DNA from 2 places in the Corynebacterium jeddahense genome. Region 1 is predicted to be linked to the other one. Evidence: riboswitches for the same ligand, from Rfam matches in the RefSeq annotation. Region 1 holds a riboswitch; the other holds the start of a gene.
What was found. A riboswitch is a leader RNA that binds a small molecule or an ion and turns the genes downstream of it on or off. The one in region 1 is predicted to bind S-adenosylmethionine.
Positions count from the first base shown of each region.

Region 2: another riboswitch for S-adenosylmethionine. It lies ahead of CJEDD_RS11115 (hypothetical protein); the one in region 1 lies ahead of CJEDD_RS05405 (hypothetical protein).

Region 1 is NZ_CP063194.1:1,089,306-1,096,588, reverse strand. It holds gene CJEDD_RS05430 (SNF2-related protein) at 1-688, opposite strand, end outside; gene CJEDD_RS05425 (PDDEXK family nuclease) at 669-947, opposite strand; gene CJEDD_RS05420 (DNA primase family protein) at 1,084-2,637, opposite strand; gene CJEDD_RS05415 (peptidase dimerization domain-containing protein) at 2,612-3,292, shown strand; gene CJEDD_RS05410 (hypothetical protein) at 3,484-3,747, shown strand; SAM riboswitch class IV at 3,823-3,940, shown strand; gene CJEDD_RS05405 (hypothetical protein) at 3,965-4,570, shown strand; gene CJEDD_RS05400 (NADPH-dependent FMN reductase) at 4,741-5,313, shown strand; gene CJEDD_RS05395 (phosphoenolpyruvate carboxykinase (GTP)) at 5,426-7,283, opposite strand, start outside.
Region 2 is NZ_CP063194.1:2,301,718-2,309,000, forward strand. It holds gene CJEDD_RS11085 (Fic family protein) at 1-162, shown strand, start outside; gene CJEDD_RS11090 (hypothetical protein) at 194-628, opposite strand; gene CJEDD_RS11095 (hypothetical protein) at 962-1,639, shown strand; gene dcd (dCTP deaminase) at 1,676-2,239, opposite strand; tRNA gene CJEDD_RS11105 (tRNA-Gly) at 2,322-2,392, shown strand; gene CJEDD_RS11110 (hypothetical protein) at 2,407-2,952, opposite strand; gene CJEDD_RS11115 (hypothetical protein) at 2,945-3,298, opposite strand; SAM riboswitch class IV at 3,317-3,437, opposite strand; gene CJEDD_RS11120 (esterase/lipase family protein) at 3,496-4,323, shown strand; gene CJEDD_RS11125 (GntP family permease) at 4,328-5,713, opposite strand; partial or broken gene CJEDD_RS12390 (VanW family protein) at 5,757-7,283, opposite strand, start outside.

The sequences.
Region 1 (7,283 bases):
TGCGCATCGACAAGGTGATGTCGCTGATCGCCTCGTAGATCTCGTCCTCGGCACCGGGTGCGGGCTTGTAGGTGAAGATCTGCTGGCCGTTTCGCCGATCGGGTACGAACCAGCGGTTGCGGTAGTGGGTGATGAACCTGCCGAGGCGCTGGCCCTCATCAAGGAGACGGAACTGCGCCCACAGGTCCATCAGCCCGTTGGCTGCTGGCGTGCCGGTCAGTCCCACGATCCGGGTGAGACGTGGCCGCACGGAGGCGAGTGCTTTGAACCGTTGCGCCCGGTGGTTCTTAAACGAGCTCAGCTCGTCGATGACGACCATGTCGAACGGCCAGACTTTGCCGAGGTGGCGCACCAGCCAGGGCACGTTTTCGCGGTTGATGACGGTCACCATCGCCTCGGTGGCAAGCGCGTCCACCCGCTGGGTTTTCGACCCGACGGCGACGGCAATGATGAGTCCTGCCAGGTGGTCCCATTTGGTGGCCTCGGCGGGCCAGGTATCGCGGGCGACTCGCAGGGGTGCGACGATGAGGACGCGGCGGGCCTGGAAGGAGTCCAGCAGCAGGTTCCAGATTGCCGTCAAGGTGATCACCGTCTTGCCTAGCCCCATCCCGAGCAGGATCGCGGCCTGCGGGTGGTCTTCAACGAAGGCGGTGGCCTGTCGTTGGTAGTCATGCGGCTCGTAGCGCATCAGCCACCTCCTGGATCGCGTCAATGTTGTCAACGACGACCGCATCAACGCCGTGCTCTTTGAGCTGCTGGATGCGGCGGCGTTGGATGGGGCGTGGGAGGCGTCCGGGGGCTTTGAGTTCGACGAAGATGACGCGTCCGCGATGGATGCAGATGCGGTCTGGGACCCCTGCGGTGCCGGGGCTGGTGAATTTCCAGCACAGGCCACCGATCGCCTCAACGGCTTTTTTCAAGTGTTGTTCGATTGCGTGCTCGTTCATGGTTCATGTCCTCTCGTGTGAGAGGCCCATGACGACCTATGACGATGCGATATGGACTTTTCCTAAGGGCTATATTTTCTGCCCTATAGCAAACTCACATATAGGTCGTCATAGGTCGTCATAAGGCCCGTCTGAATTAGTTGTCGAACTCGTTCTTCAAGGCCAAACCGTGGACGAACATGCCGTGCATCGTCCTTTTACGTGTGAAGCCGTGGTGTTCGACGGTGGCGTTGAAATCGACCATGGGACGCGCCCACCCAGCAGTGTTCATCGCCCACGCTCGGTAGGTCTGATAGAGGTCTCCGGCGCGTTCAGACAGGTGCTCGTCGATGTCGCAGTGGGTGTCAAGGAACTGGGCGAACCAGTTGTTCTCCTCCCGATACGCGCTCGATGCGGCCACCACGCGTGCCGGGGCCTTCAGGTGGTAGTTCTCGGCGTGGATGAGGCGCGCACCTTCCATAATCCAGGCCAGGATCGCCCCGCCGGCCTGCGTGTAGAGGTAGTCGGCATAGTTTTTGATGTCGCTTTGGCCTTCGATCTTCGCTTCGAAGGGGATGACGATGAGCCTGCGCCAGATGCCCGCATCCATCGCACCCACCCTGGGCAGATGGTTCGTGTAGAGAATCAAGGTGTGCGAGGGGGTGAAAGCAAACGGTGCCTTGTACTTCTTCTCCGCGTAGATCTGATCGGTGGAAGCCAGCTGCTTGACCACGGAGGTGGACATGCGCACGCCTTCTTCGGACTCGGCGGAGATGATGAGGCGTTTGCCTTTGGCCTCAGCCAGCTCCGGTTTGACGTTGCGCATCCCACCGATCGTGAGCACATCAGCACTCATGTTGCCTGCATACGTGCCTAAGACTCTGGCGATGGTGTTCCAGAACGTCGATTTGCCGTTGCGACCATCTCCGTAAGCGATGACGAGGGCTTCGACGAAGACTTGCCCGATTGCAGCAAGGCCGACGATGCGCTGCACGTAGGCGATGAGCTCGGCATCGCCTTGGAAGAACACCTCGAGGGCTTCCTGCCACAGGTGCGCGCCGTCGGTGCCCGGGTCGAGGCTGGTCTGCTTGGTCACCAGATCCGCCGGATCATGGTCGTGGCGCGACATGGTCCCGTGGCGCAGATCGTAGGTGCCTGATGGGGTGTTGAGCAGATACGGGTCGGCATCGAGCTGCTCAGGGGTGGTCAGCAGCATGGGGCGGGCTTCTTTCAGGCAGTTGGTGATCCCGCGTGATTCTCGGCGTTTGAGCGCGTAGGCCGCATAGGTTTTCGCGTCCTCGAACGCGGCGAACGCCTCCTGTTGGGCGGCGTTGAACATGGCCTGGGCTTTCGCCTTCGACATCGACGCCAACAACATGGCAGCCCCCGTGGCGGCGAGCTGGTCTTTGGCGTCTTCGAGCAGCTCGTGGGCCTCGGCCAGTTGGCGTTCGGTGAGCTCCTGGGCGACGGCTTGGGCTGCGGGTGCGGATTCGTACCAGACACCGTCGTAATAGACGAGCCAGTCGGTGGCCTCCGAGTAGCGCAGCGTGTCCGGATAGGCCTTGGTTAGGGCGTGGGCTTGGCCGACGTCGCTGTAATCGGCGGGGCGTACCGAATCCAGGCTCGCCTCAAAATCCTCTGGTGGCACATACCCGGGCTGGTTCTCGACCGTCTTGGCGAACCGGGTGGCCGACCGCCAGATCGACTCCACCTCTGCCTCGGGCAGCGGCGGTCACGGCTCGGAACCGGAGACAACGATCGACCCGGTGGTGATGGCGGCGGCCACGGTGATGCGTTTACAAACCGTGGTGTCGCGGGAGATCAGCCCGCGTGACACCGCGGTTGTGACTGTCGGGCGGATCGAGGCCGGGAGCAAAAACAACATCATCCCGGAGTCCGCCTCGCTCGGGCTGAGCGTCCGCAGCTTCAGCGAGACCGTGCGCGAGCGCCTGGTTGCGGGAATCCAGCGCGTCATCGAGGCCGAGGCCGCGGCGTCAAACGCTCCAAGGCCACCGAAGATTGAGTTCGGTGACCGTTTCCCGGTCACCTATAACGACCCGGAGATCACGGAGGAACTGAACGCGGTCTTTGTTGACGCCTTCGGGGAGGACGCGTTTTTCGCACCCGGCGCGCTCTCCGGAAGCGAAGACGTCGGAGTGCTCGCCACAGCCGCGGGGGTGCCGCTTGTGTACTGGATGCTCGGCGGTCACGACGCCGCGGAGTACGCCGCGGCGGAGGCGGCGGGAACGGTCCACACCGATGTGCCGTCGAACCACTCACCGCACTACGCACCCGTCATCGATCCGACGCTGCAGCGCGGTGTTGCAGCGCTTGTGCTCGCCACAAGGCACTGGCTCGACCGCTAGACACAGGCCCGTTTACGCCTTAGATTAATTATGTCTTACATAAATAAATGGTGTGGGCGCCGACGGCGCAGGCCGACTCCTGGAATATGTCGCAGTGGAAGACGAACCGGATGGTTGGTTCATCTATCACGCAATGCCTGCCACAAAGAAAGTTCTGATCGAGGTAGGCCTTGGAGCAAGGAGGTAGCGTCATGAGCACGTACACCGATGTAAACGGGGTTGAGTTCACCGATGAGCAAATTGAGCGCTGGGCGGCAGAGGACGAATCCGAAGCGGGATACACCGGCGACCACCTCGGCCCGTCACGCCCCGGTCGACCCGTCAGCGTCGGAACCGATGTGCGCCCGGTGACTGTGCGGCTCGATGCTGCGCGCCGCGCGAAACTCGAACACTACGCACACTCCCACAGCACGAGCATCTCGCAGGCCGTTCGGGATCTCATCGACGCGATGTAGCCCTCATCAAGGCGACCAAGGCGACCAAGGCGACCCGTGACAGCGGATCGTTTTGTGTGCTACGATCACTTCCACGTTCAAGAGTCGTAACCGTAGGTACCTGGCCGGTTACGCGACAACCCGAATCCATCGATTCCCGGGTGTCCCAGGGGAAGAACGGGCTTCATGAAATCTCATGGAGCAAGATTCGATGGGGCGCTTGCCCCAAGAAAGGGGCGTGAGCTCCGTGTCTGCACATCATTTTTCATTTGAGACCGACCAAGACTGGTGGAGCCGGATCGGGCTTGGTTACTCTGGGGTCAAACCCGGCACTCGTTTCGGGAACCGCGTGAGAGCGTCGCTGCTGAAGATCTTGCGCGAGCACCCGCCGGTTGCATTCGCTGGCGGTGACAACGGCGCCACGCTGTCACTTGACGACTTCGCCGCACTGATCGAGGCCGCGGCAGCTGACGCTGTTCGCGCCGGCGAAGAAGAAGAGCGGATCACCGCTGAGACCCTCCGTGAAGAGGGGAGCGCGCGGGTTGAGCAGGCGTACGCGATGCCCGACGCTGATTCGCTGATCACCGAGGGGCGCTGGGCCGGGCTCACGAAGGGCGAGGCGTTTGCGTGGTGCTGGGCGCTTTTCGAGTACGAACCGCACGGCTTCGTCCACCCCAACTCGCAGGTCCGGGTGGAGAGCCGGGCGAAACTTGCGCAGGGCGAACTGCCGTCGGTGTTTGGTTACCCGGAGCGCGCGAAAGAGTTGAAAGCCAGTGGCTTGGATCCCCGCAAGTTCCGGGAGCACCAGGCCGCGCTTGGTGCTCGGAGCTTCGGTTACTCATGAGGTTCGCAATGGCGGAATTGTTAACATAGGCTTGACCTCGTGAGCGAGTGCCGGTTCTGCTCGGCTTGGGGCAGCGACCGGCAGCTCGCGCCGCGCGAGTCTGTGGCGTATGAGGGCGCGGATCGCGGTGCATGATCCACAGTTGAAATAGAGAAAAGAGAGTGAAACGTATGACGAAGCGCGTGAGTGTGATTGTTGGGAGCCTGCGTCGTGGCTCCTTTGCCCGTAAGATTGCGCACAACCTGATTCCGATGTTCCCTGAGGGGTACGAGGCGAAGATCGTGGAGATCCGCGACCTGCCGCTGTACGATTTCGACTACGACGACCCAGAGGTCACCGACAAGCCGGTGCCGGCGGAGTACACGGAGTTCCGCGAGACGATTAAGGCCTCTGACGGGGTGCTGTTTGTGACCCCGGAGAACAACCGCACCATCCCGGCGTGCCTGAAAAACGCGGTGGATATTGGGTCGAAACCCAACGCCGACGTTGCGTGGAAGGGACTCCCGGCGGGAATTGTGAGCCACTCTGTTGGACGCATGGGCGGGTACTCGTCGCAGAAGAACCTGCGCCTTGCGCTTTCCTACTTCGACATGCCAACGCTTGGCCAGCCCGAGGTGTTCCTGTCGCAGTCGCCTGAGCTTTTCGGTGACGGGGATAAGATCACCCGCGAGTCAACCGTTGAGTTCCTGCAGAAATACATTGACCGCTTCGCTGAGCTGATCGAAAAAACCAGCCGCGATTAGTTTTCGCGGGCGCGTAACCCAAAGGCGAGGGGGAAACCGAACACGTTTCGGTTTCCCCCTCGTTTGTTGTGTGGCAGTTTTGTGTCGCCGCGGCCGCGCGGTGGCGCAGGCGCTAGCTGTCTGCGCCCCCTGCGTCAGTTGCCGCCTCGGCCCGCAACGCCTCGACAAGCGCCTCGTGTGCGTCCCAGATTTCGCGCGGCATATCGGGCAGCTCGCGCAGGTGCTCAGCGCGGTGATCGGTTTCCTGCAGCCAGCGTTCAACGTCAACCCGCAGCAGTTTGTCGAGATCCGCCGCGTCGATTTCGAGACCGGTAAAGTCGAGCTCTTCAACAAGCGGGAGCACGCCGATCGGGGTTTTGCGTCCCTTGACTTTGCCGTCGCGGTACTGTGTGAGCCAGTTCAGCGCGCGCAGGTTCTCGCGGAAGCCCGGCCACAGGTAACGACCGGTTTCGGGTTCGCGCTGGAACCAGTTGACGTGGGCAAACATCGGCATCTCTTTCAGCTGCCCGAGCACTTTAAGCCAGTGTTCGGCGTAGCGACCCTCGGAGTACGAGAAGAACGGACGCATCGACATCGGGTCGTAACGCAGCTGCCCGTCAAGCCCGTCCGCTGCGAAAGTCGCCTCGGCGCCGAGTGTCAGCCCGTCGTAGACGCCATCAACAAGGTTGTCGATTGCGCGGATCAGCGGTTCACGATCGCGGGTGCGGCCACCGAAGATAATCGCGTCAACGACCACGCCCTCGGGTTTGGAGACGTCTTCGGCGAGGTTCGGGATGCGCTCCAGCGGAATCGTGAAGCGGCTGTTCGGGTGCGCCCACGGTTCGTTTTGCTGCTCGGCGGTGCGGTCGGTGATTTTCGCGCCGGTCCAGTCGAGCCACCCTGCCGGGTCGGCCGGGGGTTCGGGGGTGAGACCCTCCCACCACACCTCGCCGGTGACTTCGTTGTAGGCGGTGTTGGTGAAGATCGTGCCCGATCCCTCAGCGATTGCCGCCATCGCGGTGGGGTTGGAACCCTCGTTGGTGTCTTTTGCGACACCGAAGGCACCGTTTTCGGGGTTGATGGCACGGAGTTTCCCTTCGTCGTCAACCCACATCCAGGCGATGTCGTCGCCGTAAAAATCAACGCGGTAGCGGTCGCCGAGTCCGTTTGGCGGCAGCGTCATCGCGAGGTTGGTTTTCCCTGACGCGCTCGGGAAGCCGCCGCACACGTGCGTGGTGACGCCGGTTTCACGGTCGTGGATCCCAAGCAGCAGGAACTGCTCCGCGAGGAACTTCCCTGAGGCGTAACCGTCGTAGGACGCCTGGCGCAGACCGTGGGCGATTTTACCAAGCAGCGCGTTGCCGCCGTACGCGGAGCCGAAGTGCAAAATGGTGCGCTCGTCTGCGACGGTCACAAACATCCGCTCGTCGGCGTCGGTGCCCTGCTGCAGCGCGGTCAGGTCACCGGTGACGTGCACACCGCGCACGAAGAAGTCCTGGTCGCTGACACCGTCGAAGTGCTCAATTCCGACGCGGGCCATGCGGATCATCTGCAGCACCACGTTGCGGTCGTCGGTGAGCTCAACTCCGAGCGCGAAGTTCGCAAGCGGGGTGCCGGGAGGGGCCATCAGGTACGGCACCACGTACATGGTTTTACCCGCCGAAGCGCCGCGCATGCGGCTCGTCAGCAGCGGTTTGACCTCGCTTGAGTGGCGCCAGTTGTTGTAGCGCCCGCGATCCGCCTCGTCAGCCGTGGCGACAAAGGTGCGCTCTTCGGTGCGGGCGGTGTCTTTCGGGTGTGACCGTGAGTAGTAGCGACCTTTGCCTGCGCGCAGCATTTCGCCGGCGGCGATGGCCTCTTCGAGCAGCCTGGCGTCATCCGCTGCTGAGACGAGCTCGATCTTTTCAGGATTGGTGATCTCTGCCCACTCGCTCACAAAAGCGCGAACGCTTTCCACGTGAATCTCTGGAGGAACTTGAAATTGCTTTGAT
Region 2 (7,283 bases), 1.2 Mb from region 1:
ATCCCGCTGAACGAGGCTGTGGCCGCAATGAAGCGGTCTTGGAACACGATCCGTCCTGTCGCGGAAGAGCTGGAACGCGAAGGCCTTCTCGCCGCCGCAACTAAGAGGCCCCTCGCCTACCAGCTCACGACGGAAGGACGTGAGCTTCTCAAACTGCGGTAAGTAAGGGCCCTTCGCTTATCGACGTTTCCGTCTAATTCAAGTTCCCCTTCTCAGCCTCACCGGCGCCGGACTCAGTGGCTTCGCCCGTGGTCGCACCCAGGTTGCCGCCGTTCCAGTCGGTGCCGGGGCGGTGGGTCTCTGCGGTTTCGACAGTGGTCACGGCGCCGTCGGTGTCAGCGTTGACGTTGTCGCGGCCGATCTCGTCGTCGTGCCTGCCTTCGCCGTGGTCGTGGCCGTGGTTGTGGCCCTCGCACTTGCACTCGCCGGGAGGGCAGTCGCAGGTCTGGTGGCCGCACGAGCACTGGCCCGCCTCATGGCCGCAGCCGCAGGCCTCGCCGTTTGCCGGAGCAACTACCTTATCGACGGAACCTTCGGCCGGAACGATCTTGATTTCCTCACGCACTTCAGCGTTCGCGGGGTTGACCGGCTTGTCGTGGTTGCCGCAGCCGCAGGTGTTGTTGGACATGGGTCGCTCCTCTCGCCAGGTATAAGTACAGCTCAACGGTACTTACGGTTGGGTTGCGAACAAGGAGTTTCGCCGAGTGACCACGGATTTCCGCCGGTCAATGCCCCTTCATTATTGGCAACCAGTTTCATTAGTGGGTGGTGGTGCGGTGGGACCGGAGGTCGTCGATAAGCAGGCTGCTCCGAGGTGGAGGTGGGCCGTCAGACAAATCGAGCTTCCCGCCGATTTTTGTGCAGGTAGCTCGATCTTGGTAGCTGCATCTTGAGGCAAGCGGGCGCTGTCAGGAGGTACCTTGCTTCTAGTCATCGTTTTCCGACCCGAGAAAGACCCCAGATGAAGAAGTTTATTGCCGGCTTCGTGTCCACTGCGCTCCTGGTGGGCGCAGCTCCGGCCGCCGCCCAGGAAGTGACGTTCAGTGGATCACCGGAGCCCACCCCGACGAGCACGTCGGAGACGTTCGGCCGGCAGGAGCCGAAGCCTGCGCCCAAACCGAAACTTTCAGAGCTTGGTTTCGGCCCGGAAGATATTAAGCTGCGCAAACGCGGTGAGGTTTGTTTCATCGATATCCCGGATGGTGCCGGGAACCCGATGGAGGACCTTTATGAGCGCTTCTACAGCAAGACTTCCTGGACCTCACTCGAGGCAGAAACCTATCTGCCGATCATCGAAGAGGCTCGGGAAGAAGCGCGAAGAAAAGGGGTTTGGAGCAACGACGAGCAGCGCTACATTCCCCTCACCGAGCTGGATAAGACAGAGGTCGCCATGGCCGACGCCCAGGTGCAAGCGCTGAGGGACTGCGCAAAACCCGAGGCAAAACCCGAAGCCAAACCAGAGGCTACGCCGCAGAAAACGACGGTTGAGAGGACGACGGTGGAGCGGACGACCGTCGTGAAGGAGCCCGCCGCGCCTCAGGGGAAGAACACGCTGGCCATCGTGGCGATCGTACTGTCCGTGCTCAGCCTGCTCGTTTCCGCCGCGGGCCTCGCACCGCAGCTGCAGCAGCTCCTATAACCGCAGCCGCACCCCCCAAACTCAAACGCCGAACACCTACTGGAAGTTGAGGTACGCCTTCGACGGCGTCGGCCCGCGCTGGCCCTGGTACTTGGAGCCGAGCGCGGACGATCCGTAGGGGATCTCGGCCGGCGAGGTCATGGCGAACAGCGCGAGCTGGCCGACCTTCATGCCCGGCCACAGCGTGATCGGCAGGTTGGCCACGTTGGAAAGCTCCAGCGTGATGTGGCCGGTGAAGCCCGGGTCGATGAAGCCGGCGGTCGAGTGCGTGAGCAGACCGAGGCGGCCGAGGGAGGATTTGCCTTCGAGGCGGCCGGCGAGGTCGTCGGGAAGCGTGAAGCGCTCCAGCGTCGCACCCAGGACAAACTCGCCGGGGTGCAGCACGAACGGCTCGCCCTCGGGCACCTCGACGAGCGTGGTCAGGTCGGGCTGCTCCAGCTTCGGATCGATGTGCGTGTAGCGCTGGTTATTGAACACCCGGAACAGGCTGTCCAGGCGCACGTCGATCGAGCTCGGTTGAATCAGCCCTGCGTCGAAAGGCTCAATGAGGAGCCTTTGCTTATCGACGGACTCACGGATATCACGATCAGAAAGCAGCACGCCGGCCAGTGTAGTTGGGCGCTTTTTGGGCTGGGCGGGGGCGGTGCTACTCTTACCTCTGCTGCATTTCAGGTGTGGCAGTGCCGGCGTAGTTTAGTGGTAGAACATCAGCTTCCCAAGCTGAGAGTGCGAGTTCGATTCTCGTCGCCGGCTCTCCTAGATGGGGCTTACGCGGGGGTCGTGCACGGGATACCGGGGAGACCCGTGGCCGACAGGTACTTGGGGCGCGCCCCTCCGGTCACGAGCATGGTGTACCTCGGCGCGTAGGCCACCGCGCGGGACAGGGCCTGGGGATCGTGGTGGAAGACCTCCCGCATGATCATGGTGTTGATTTCCACAAAGACCAGCCGGATGCCGGTGTGTTCCACGATCTCGATAGGTTCCCAGTGAATGGGTTCCGACGATTCAAGAGCCATGAGGCGGCGCTTCGGTAGGTGGTGCCCGCGGGCGAAGTGGGTACATTGTTCCAGGTCGACGAACCGGCAGGCGCTGCGCAGATGAGGCAGCGGGTAGATCTTTCCGCAGCTGCGGAACGCGTTGAGCGCCGACGAGATCTCGAACACCTGCCCCATGCGCCGCCACAACACATCCACTCCCCTGCTCGTGCGCAGCCTGAACGTGAACTGGTAGAAGGACATGTTCACGGTGAGACAGGTGCCGAAGCGACGGTACTTGGTGGCGGGCACCCAGTCTTGGACGGCAAGCTCACGCAACGGACACCTCGCAGGGGCCGATCGGCGACATCGACACCAGGTGGACGCTTCGCCTGGTATGACCGTCCTCGCCGGTCACCTCCGGACCGCGCAGCACGCCCCACTCGCGGTTGAAGTCGACGGCTTGGGCGGCGCCCGCGGGGTCGTGGTTGTAGCGGGTGAACGTGCCGCGGGCGGTCTCAATGACAAGCTGCGTGCCGTCGACCTGCACGGACAGGATCTCCAACCACAGCTCCTCCGGCCCGTTCGCGGCCTTGAGCGCCGGGATCCAGTGGGGTTTGTGGCCGCGCGCCACCAAGTCGCACTCGCGGTGGCCGATGGACGGGGCTGTTTCAACCCGGGACATGGGGGTTTCTCCTCAGAGCAATCGCACTTCCGGCGGGCGGTTGCCGCGCCGGCGGATCTTCTCCCGGAAGCACCGTGCGCGATCTTGCGCGGTTGCTAATCGACGATCGCCGGGAGACGTAGCCGTCAATTTCTTGATCCATCGGGCACAGTAGTAGACAGCTTTGTCTAGCGCAAGCTTGGATACACTCTTCCTCCATGCAGCTCACTCGCGCACTCATGGGACTGGCCGCAGGCTACGGCGCGCTGCAGGGCCGCGAGAACCGGCCGCGTCTGCCGTTCAACGACCCGTCGTTTGGCGCCAAGCACGCAACACCGGTGATGTACGTCCACGGAATCAATTCGCGGGCGGCGGCGTTCCGCCACAACGCCCAGCACCTGAAAGACCACGGGTTCTGGGTGTGGGGATACGACTACGGGGACATGATCGCGCCCGGGTTCTTCGGCGTGGGGGACTTAAACGCCATCGTGGGCGACGTCGCGAACAACGTTGAGCGCGTACTTAAGGCGACGGGCGCAAAGCAGGTGGACATCGTGGCGCACTCACAGGGTGCGCTGATGACGAAGCTGTTCATCGCCCGCGGCGGCGCCGGGAAGGTCCGGCGCGTGGTGGCGATGGGCGGCAACTTTCACGGCACCGATTTCCGCGGGTGGGCCGGCGACCTGGGCAAGGTGGCGTCCCGGCTGCCCCGGCTGACTTCTTTGGTGGCGCCGGGTGCGGCGCAGCAGCTGGTGGGGTCGGCGTGGCTTCGGGACTTTGCAAAGGTGCCGGACACCGACCCGCGCGTGGTGTACACCTCGCTGTATTCGCCGGCGGACACGGTGGTCACCCCGAACTCTGCATCCGAGCTCGAATCTGTGGGAGGCGCGGACGTGGCCAACGTGGATTCGGCGCGCTTCTACGGCGGGTACGCGCCCCTGCACATGCTCATGCCGCGGGACCCGCTGTACGCGGAGCTGACGTTGTGGGGACTCACGCGCGACGTGGGCGAGCACACACCCCCGGAAGTGGATTGGCTGGTGTAACGCGCTAGAACGCGAGAGTGATTCCGTAGAACACCGACGTCAGCAGCAGGCCGATCACGGCAATGAGGGTCTGGTTCACGGTCCACGTCTTCAGCGTGGTGGCCACGTCGAGGCCCATGAGGCGGCCGACGAGCCAGAAGCCGGAGTCGTTGACGTGGGAAGCGATCACGGAACCGGCCGCCGTCGCCAGCACGATCAGCGCCAGCTGGACGCCGGAGTAGGCGCCGGCCTCCACCGCCGGCACCATGAGCGCCGCCGCAGTGGTCAGCGCGACGGTTGCCGAGCCCTGGGCGATACGCAGCGCCGCGGCGATCAGCCAGGCCGCGAGCAGGACGGGGATGCCGAGGTTCGACATCGAATCCGCCAGTGCGTCGCCGATGCCGGAGGTCCGCAGCACCCCGCCGAACATGCCGCCCGCGCCGGTGATCAAGATGACGGAGCACACCGGGCCGAGCGCCGACTCCATGCGCGCCTGCACCTCCTCGCGCGGCACACCCAGGTTGAAGCCGACCGCCACCATGGCCACCAGCACCGTCACTAGCAGCGCGATCGGCGTCTGGCCGAGGAAGGTCAGGGTGCGGGCCCAGGTAGCGCCGCCATCGATGCGCCCCGAGGTAGACAACGCGTTGACACCCGTGTTGCCGAAGATGAGCAGCATCGGGATGAGCATCACCGCGATCACGGTGCCCGGCCCCGCCGCCTTGTGGGTCAGCTGCTGCTGGTCGCTCAGCAGGGTGTCGGCCACGCGGTTCGGGTACTTCTTGCCCACGTACTTGCCCCAGTGGTAGCCGGAGACGTACCAGGTCGGCAGCGCCACCAACAGGCCGAACAGCAGCACCAGGCCCATGTCCGCGCCGTAGAAGTCCGAGGCGGCGACCGGGCCCGGGTGCGGCGGCACGAACACGTGCATCACCGAGAACGCACCCGCAGCCGGGATGCCGTAGGCCAGGATCGGGCCGTCGAGGCGCCGCGCCACCGCGAAGATCACGGGCAGCATCACAATCAGGCCCGCGTCGAAGAAGATGGGGAAGCCCATGATCAGCGACGCCAACCCGAGAGCGAACGGAGCCTTGTCTTCGCCGAAGCGTTTCACGAGGGCGTCGGCAAGCGACTGCGCTCCTCCGGACGCTTCGACGAGGCGGCCGATCATCGCGCCCAGGCCGACGAGCAGCGCGATGTTGCCCAGTGTGGAGGAGAAGCCCTTCATCAGCGTCGGCATCACGCCGTCGATCGGGATGCCTGCGGCGAGCGCTGTGAAGATCGACGCGATGATCAGCGCCACAAACGCGTGCAGCTTCAGCCGCATCACCAGGAACAAAATGAGCGCAATCGCCGCTGCCGCGATTCCCAGCAGCGGGCCGGCTCCGAGTACCGGCTCCCAGGTATCCATGTCCATGGTGGGTACCTTATCGGCCGCGCCGACACGGTCGGAGCTACCCGCAATTCACAATCGGCTGCGGGTCGTAGACCGTGGTCTGGGTTTCGCTGTCGAGGAGGTTGCCGGCGAGGTCGTAGATGTAGCGGGTGTCGGAGGTGGTGAAGCCCTGCGCGCCACCGGAGGGCACGCAACTGGCGCCGGACACCGACACCGGGGACGGGGAGGTGTAGGCCCAGCGGCCGCCGTTGACGGATTCGACGTTCACCGTTTTCACACCCATGAGGGAGACGGTCACTTCTCCCCCGCCGACGCTGGTGGCGATGCGCACGGGGTGCAGGCTGTCGTTGCGGAACTGCAGGTCAATCGCGCCTTCGTAGACGGTGGCCTCGCGCCCGGCCGGGTAGCGGGAGATGTAGTAGGAGTGCGGGGTGTGCGCCACGTCGGTCATGCCGGCGAAGTAGGCGGCGTTGTACAAGGTGGTGGCGAACTGGGAAATGCCGCCGCCGACGGCGTTGTCGGCGCGCCCGTTCAAGATGATCCCGGAGTTCACGTAGCCCTGGGCGGTGCCGCGGGGGCCGGTGTAGCCGTTTAGGGAGAAGGTCTCGCCCGGGTTCACGATGGCCCCGTTGACAGTGGAGGCGACCAGCGCGATGTTCGTGCCGGACGCACCCGAATACCCGCCGGTGGTGAACGAGCCAACGACCTGGTCGAACGTGGCGTTATTCGCGGCCTCAGTGGTGAAGTCGGCCGGCACCGCCTTGTACGCGGCCTCCCAGTCGCGGGGTTGATCGGCAAGCAGCCTGGCGTCGAAGTCTCGGAGCGTGACGTCCCAGTCCACCACCGAACCGTCAACGGAGGGTTCGACCCCGCCGCCTGCGAGGACGCGGGCGTTTTGCATCTCCGTTTCCGTGCCTGCGAGCTGCTCGCCGAAGATGGTGCGGGCGGCGTCAGTGTTCACGACCGGGTCGATGCGGCCCTCCACGTTGGGGAACTGCACAACCTCACCGAGACGGTCCTGCGGGATCGTCGCCTGGACCGCGTCCTTGCCCCCAGCGTGAGCGGCCCGGCGAGCGCGGACTTCACCGGGCCGGACATCGCCGCCTGGATCACTGAGTTATTCACCGCCGGCTGGACTTCCTCTGGCTGCACCGTCACGCCCTGGGGGTTGAGCCAGCTTGTCGTCAGCTCATCACGAAGCATCGGGCGCGGGACGTCCTGGCCCAGCTTTGGGTCGGTGACCTTGCCCTGGCCGGCCTCGACGTTGATGGCGCCGTCGACAGGTTCGACGTGCAGCTCCTTGACCAGCCTGTCCAGCTGGGGGTTCAGGGCGGCGTCGTCGACCACGGTCACCGCGTCCACCTCGTGTGTGCGAAACAGGCCGGTCAGACGCGTAACCGGGTTGGCGGACTGCACGCCTGCGGCGGCGACGGTTGCGGGCCAATCGATGCCCAGCCCGGCTTGTTCCGGCACCACCGTCGCCTCCTGCGAGGCGGCGCGGACGGTCACCGGCTTCGCGGCCACCCCGCCAAGCTCCTGTTCGAGGCTGCGCTCGGCCTCCTCGGGTGCCATGCCGCCGATGGCG